2 regions of the Enterococcus montenegrensis genome follow, and region 2 is predicted to be linked to the other one. Evidence: predicted binding sites of a transcription regulator. Region 2 holds the regulator's gene; the other holds the start of a gene.
What was found. The regulator LexA, encoded in region 2, represses DNA repair genes until DNA is damaged. The targets are predictions, from matches to a motif close to CNAACANNTGTTNG.
Positions count from the first base shown of each region.

Region 1: P3T75_RS08485 (Y-family DNA polymerase) is a predicted target of LexA. The motif match lies at 2,043-2,056, and genes of this name have one in related genera.

Region 1 is NZ_CP120467.1:1,750,556-1,753,989, reverse strand. Features, by position in the region: gene P3T75_RS08490 (DUF7916 family protein) at 1-619, shown strand, start outside; gene P3T75_RS08485 (Y-family DNA polymerase) at 680-2,014, opposite strand; gene P3T75_RS08480 (baeRF6 domain-containing protein) at 2,192-3,313, shown strand.
Region 2 is NZ_CP120467.1:1,362,202-1,365,635, reverse strand. Features, by position in the region: gene tkt (transketolase) at 1-995, opposite strand, end outside; gene P3T75_RS06625 (DUF896 family protein) at 1,084-1,326, opposite strand; gene lexA (transcriptional repressor LexA) at 1,496-2,116, shown strand; gene P3T75_RS06615 (hypothetical protein) at 2,236-2,448, shown strand; gene P3T75_RS06610 (hydrolase) at 2,758-3,378, shown strand; gene P3T75_RS06605 (hypothetical protein) at 3,398-3,434, shown strand, end outside.

The DNA.
Region 1 (3,434 bases), 390 kb from region 2:
ACCAATTGGCATTAATTTAGAGCCTATTGCCGCCGAGTTGGATTTGATGAGTGAGCAAGTTGTCATCTCTAAGGGACGAACAAGCTCCATTGAAACAATTCAAGAAGCAGAAAAATTAGGTGTTGATTTTATTTGTTTTACTGGAAACCCCGGCACCGGTGTAACTAACGCTGCAATTGCTGATGCTGTCAAAATTGCCAAAGAACATTTTTCAGGCCTAGTGATTGCTGGAAAAATGCACAGCGCAGGCTCAAGTGAACCGGTTGTGACCAAAGAGGCTGTAGCTGCTTATGCCAAGGCAGGAGCAGATATTTTATTACTACCAGCTGTTGGAACGATCCAAGGCTTTTTAGAGCAAGATTTAATTGAAGCGGTAAAATTGGCAAAAGAAAATGATTTGCTAACAATGACTGCCATCGGTACTAGCCAAGAAAGTGCACGTCCAGAAACGCTACGACAAATGGCGATCACTAATAAAATATGTGGCGTTGATTTGCAACATATTGGCGATGCTGGCTATGGCGGCATGGCACCCGCAGAAAATATTTTCGAAATGTCTATTGCAATTCGAGGGATGCGCCACACCATTAATCGTGTGTCTCGTTCAATCAATCGCTAAAGTATAAATAAACTTAAAGCCACTATTTTGTAAGTTTTCTTACAAAATAGTGACTTTTGTCTATAGACCATCTAAACCACCGGCACCGCCGTTATGTCCGCCGACCAAATGACTGCGGGCTAGACTGCGGGCACCATCTAATTTGCTTGTCGCGTGAATAATCGCAGCAAATCCATATTTTGTTCGAATTTTATCGATAATTTTATCTAAACGTTCATCGTTTATTTGAACTTCTGGGGAAGTAAATAAATTCAACTGCTTCGCATTTGTATAAATAAGTTTTCCATAACTAATTCCTATATGACGGACAACTTGCCCCGTATAATACTTACGAAAAATAGTTAGACAGTAGTGGATTAATTCTTTTGTATTATCTGTGGCTGTAATTTTCATTTGATGAGAAAAGCTGTCTTTTTCACCACCACGACTAGTACCAATATATACAGATACACATTGGCTGAGACAATGGTGACGGCGAATGCGGGCAGCAACTTGTTCAGCCATCTCTTTTATTACAATTTCAATTTCCTTTTGATCTGTATAATCTTTTGGTAAAACTTGACTGTTGCCATAAGATTTCTCTTTGGTAGGAGGTGCTTTTTCGGCAATAATCGTGCGATCAATCCCGTTTGCATGATAGTAAAGTTGCAAACCTAAAATGCCAAAGTGACTTTTTAGGATGATGGGATCACTATTGGCCAATTGTCTAATCGTATCAATTCCTAAATTGTAAAGGCGTTTTTTCATACGGCGCCCGATGCCCCAAAAATCTGTTAGTTCAGGAATAGACCAAACTTTGGTTAAAACATCTTGGTAACGAATTTCAGCAATGAAATTAGGACTGTGTTTGGAAAAATTATCTAGTGCAAGTTTTGCCAGAAGTGGATTATCACCAATGCCAATGGACAAAATTAACCCCAACTTTTCTTTAACCTCATTTTGAATGTGGTGAGCCAAACGCATACGTTTCATATACCGTGATTCTGTCGGATCGGGATAAAATAAATTTAAAGAATGGCTAACATCTAAAATAGATTCATCAATGGAATAAGGCAATAAATCTTCATCAGCCACGTATTGCTTGAAAATAGCGTTAAAACGTATATTTTCTTTAATGTACAAACTCATGCGCGGTGGCACTTTTAAAAGGTTGGGATGATCGGGTAAATTGTCAGCTCGGGTCACGTTTGTGATCCCTAATTTATTTTTTGCCGCCGGAGAAGAGGCGAGGATTAAACCGTTACCGGTATTATCTTCGCTACTCATTACGACCAAAAGCGTAGTTAAGGGGTCTAAGTTGCGCATCACGCATTCCACGGTCGCATAAAAGGATTTGACATCAATAAATAAAATATCTTGAACAATTTCTTTACGATAATCGAAGTTTGCTTCCATCGAATCACCTTCTTTCATCTTTATTATACGAACATGCGTTTGTTTTTGTAAAGCGAACAGAAAGTAAAAACTGGTTTGGCTTAGAAATGAACAGAGACCTTATTACTTTATGTAAAAATGTAAGCGTGTTACACTTTTAATGTAGTGTTATTCATTATTTTTAGGAGGTAATGTTTTATGACCAAAGTTGGAAATGAAGTCTTGCGGCAATTAACTGCTGATCTTGAAAAAGGGCCTTTTGTCACGATTATGCTAAATACCCATGTTGCCCACCAAGATGTAGAAAAAGATCAAATCAAATTTAAAAACTTCGCCAAAGAAGCCAAAAAACGTTTTGAAAAGAAATATCCTGAAAAAGAATGGAAAAAAATTCAAGATAAAATTGATACGCTTTTAGCTGACGCTTCTTTCTGGCGTAGCGGAACAAAAAGTGTTGCCGTTTTCTTGACACCAGAAGAAACGCTTGTTCATCGCTTAAACATTGCTGTTGATGATCAGTATTATGTAGGGGACCTCCCTTACTTACTGGCTTTAATTAAGAATGGTCAGTTTAACTATACGTATTATTTATTGGCTTTAAATCGCGACTCAATGAAGTTATATTTTGTTGATAATAAAGAAATTACCGAAGTGATGTTGCCAGAAGATGCGCCAATTGATGTTAAAACAGCTCTCGGAGATGAATTAACTGGCGGGAGTCTAAATTATAGCTCCCAAGGTAGTCAAACAGGCTCAAAAGAAGGCGTTGCGTATCATGGTGTTAATGCCAAAGATGAAGAAGTAGAAATAGACTGGGTAAATTATTATCAAGCAGTCGATACTTTCTTTAAAGATAAATTTGACAACCCAGCAAATTATCCAATGTATTTATACGCCTTGCCAGAAAATCAAACTATGTTCAAAAAATACGCTAAAACACCGTATTACCAAGCTGATGCTGCTATTTCAGGTTCACCGGCTCAATTAGATATTAAGAAAATTAAAGAAGATTTAGGTGAAATTGCAGACACGTTGTCTCAAGCTGAAATTGCTTCTTATCAAAAATTATTAGACAAAAAATTTGTTGATCAATTGCCAGATATTGTATTAGCGGCTAAAGAAGGACGCATTTCGGATTTATTTATTGCAACTTCTAATTTAGTGGACGGTTTTGGTGAAGATCCAGATACAGAATATGATCGACGACAAGTTTTGAATAATTTAGTTGCCGATGTTGTTAAAAACAGTGGCCAAGTTTTTGTTTTAGAGCAAAAAGATGCACCAGATGAAAAGAGTTTGACGGCTATCTTACGCTACTAATCCCTTTAACAGCTACGTTTTCTAGCGATTAATTTCGTAAAAAAAAGCTTTGTGTCAAAGAAATGAATTCTTTTGGCGCAAAGCTTTTTAAATTGTCTTAACAATTAGTAAAAATAAATTC
Region 2 (3,434 bases):
GCTGCTTTAAATTGTGCCGCTAGTTCTGGATAGGCTTGGGTATATTCGGTGAAAACTTTATCCCAGGCCTCTTCAGCTTTTTGTCCCCGATCGTTGATCGTTTCTTTAAAGCGTGCCGCTGCTTGTGCTGGCACGGTGAAATCTGGATATTCCCAACCATAAGCTTTCTTAGCTGCAGCAATTCCTTCTACTCCTAATGGGGCACCATGAACTTTATTCGTACCTTCATTTGGTGCACCAAAGCCAATAATTGTTTTCACTTCAATTAATGATGGTTGATCCACGTTTTCTTTTGCTTTTTCTATGGCTGCTGAAATTTCTTCTAAATCATTACCATCTTTAACTAAAATATGTTGCCAACCATAGGCTTCAAAGCGCTTGCCAACATTTTCTGTGAAGGCTTTTGAAGTTGGTCCATCTAAAGAAATATCATTTGAATCATACAAAACAACGAGTTTGCCTAATTTCATGTGACCAGCCATAGAGGCAGCTTCTTGTGAGACACCTTCCATTAAGTCGCCATCACCACAAAGTGCATACGTGTAATGATCAACAACATTGAAATTATCACGATTATAAGTCGCTGCTAAATGCGCTTCGCTCATTGCCATTCCGACTGCCATGGCAATCCCTTGACCTAAAGGACCAGTTGTTGCTTCTACACCATCAGTATGATTTACTTCTGGATGCCCAGGTGTTTTGCTATCCCATTGACGGAAATTTTTCAAATCATCAATTGTGACGTTATATCCTGCACAATGTAATAAACTGTAAAGTAAAGCCGACCCATGTCCGGCAGATAAAACAAAACGATCACGGTCTGCCCAGTTACGAGAAGTTGCTGGGTTAATTTTCAAATGTTTTGTCCAAAGAGCGTAAGCCATTGGCGCTGCCCCCATTGGTAAGCCTGGGTGACCAGAATTTGCGGATTGAATCGCTTCAATACTTAATGTACGTAAGGTGTTAACGCTCAATTCATCGATTTTATCAAACAATTGTGCTTCCTCCTGTTTTTAGGTTTTTTTTACCTTTATTATTTACATCCCTATTGTATAGGATTATTACCGGAAAAGCAATTAAATATCAATCTCGATTGTGTAAACCTTTTTCTTTTTGAATTTGTTTTAATTTATCTGGCGTTACGTCGTTTCCTTTAGGATCAACAACCTTCATGCCTTCAATATGATGCCGCATACCGGAGCGGAAAGCTTTTAGATACTCTTCGCGTAAATTTTTTTGTTCCCGTGTTTCTGCATCAGTTAGACCAGCTTCTTTTTTCTTTTTTGCTAGCGCATTAATTCGTGCTAATTTTTCTTCTGATAGCATTTTAAAATCCCCTTTTTATTATGAACGTTAAATTCTTTGAGTGACGCATATCTTTCCTTATCTTAGCTAAAAAAAAGCCTGGTGACAACTACAAACTCAAAGCGAACATCTGTTTGATTTGTTTTATACTTTATGCTAAACTAAAATTATTAAAGAAAGAAGGTGCAGTATGGCTAAACGCACAGAAAATCGCCAAATTGAAATTTTAAAATTTATTCACGATCGCGTCTCGCAAAAAGGTTATCCTCCTACTGTGCGAGAAATTGGTGAAGCAGTCGCTTTGTCTTCCACATCAACTGTTCACGGTCATCTTTCCCGTTTAGAAAAGAAAGGCTTAATTTTACGTGATCCTACCAAACCACGGGCAATTGAATTAACCGAATTGGGTCTTGAAAAAATCGGCGCTCAGCCGGAGACAATTCCGATGCTTGGGGTTGTAACAGCCGGTGAACCAATTTTAGCAGTAGAAGAAGCATCGGATTTCTTTCCCATTCCACCTCATTTATTAAACGACAGTGGTTCTTTGTTCATGTTAACGATCCGCGGTGAAAGTATGATTAATGCTGGCATTTTGGATGGTGATCAAGTTATTGTTCGGAAACAAGCTGCCGCAAGTAATGGTGATATTGTGATTGCCATGACTGACGAAGACGAAGCTACTTGTAAAAGGTTTTTCAAAGAACGTGACTATATTAGACTCCAACCAGAAAATGATTATATGGAGCCTATCATTTTGCCAAATGTTAAAATTTTAGGTTTGGTAGTTGGACTTTATCGGGATTTACTCTAGAACGAATAATAAATCTTCGAATTTTTCGAGGATTTATTTTTTTACTTTACAAACCGAACGTACTTTCGTATAATCATTATACAAACATTTGTTCGTATATTTTAATTGAGGTGAAAAGGATGAATACAATTCGCAATATTTCTTTAATCGTTTTAGGTTTAATCGTCAGCTTTGTCATTAGTCATTATGGTGTTGCTCTAGCCGCTTTGATTTTTGTTCCCCCTTTTTTAGTCTGGTTTGCCTTATGGGACGAAAAAAAATATCGTCAAAGTATTCGTAAATTTTATCCTTACAATCAAAAACCACGGGATACCTATCATCAATACAAATAATTTTTAGTAATTATTACAATGGGTTACTTTGACCAATAATTTTTAAGGTTTGACAGATTAGTCTTGAGACTTTTGTGTCAAATCTTTTTTATTTGTTTTATACGTAGAGTATTTACAATTGAGGCTATTCCAATCCATATTTACCCTAATGACTGCTACTATCTTTTTTAAACTTTTATAATTCAAATGAAAATTTAAACGCTTACTATTTTAAAGTCGGATTATTTCCCTTATTTAAAAAACGGCAGTATATTGGTTTTGAGGTAAAAATTTTCATTCTATTAAATAGCATTAAGGAGGAATTTTATTATGACAAGTTATGAACCTAGAAATCCCGAAAAAGATGAACTGCTTTCGCCGGAAAACAGCGTTTTTGTACTAATTGATTATCAGCCTACACAAGTAAACTCCATCAATTCAATGGATCGCCATGAATTAGTTGAAAGTATTGTAAATTTAACAGCTTTGATGCGGGCTTATAATGTTCCTACTATTGTTTCAACGGTCAACGTAGCAACCGGACGTAACAAAGATACTATTCCCCAATTAAAAGAACTAGTAGCTGATTTGCCAAGCTATGACAGAACCTCCATTAACGCATGGGAAGATCGCGAATTTAATGACGCCATTAAAGCAACGGGTAAAAAGAAAATTATTATTGCCGCATTGTGGACAGAGGCTTGCTTAACTTTTCCAACCTTGGATGCTTTAAAAGAAGGCTATGAAGTCTATGCTGTCGCAGACGCAGTTGGTGGAACAAGCAAAATCGCCCATGAAATGGCACTTCATCGTGTTGAACAAGCTGGTGCTAAAATGACCTCCTTTGCGCAACTTGCTTGCGAATTACAACGTGATTGGAATAGAAGCAATACTGCAGCAAAATTTGTGAAAGCCATGCAAGACAAAGGAATTTTCTTAAAATTAGAATAGTAAAAAAGGAGTAATCTTCATGTTAGATATTCAAGGTTCGCTAAAAAATTTGTCCT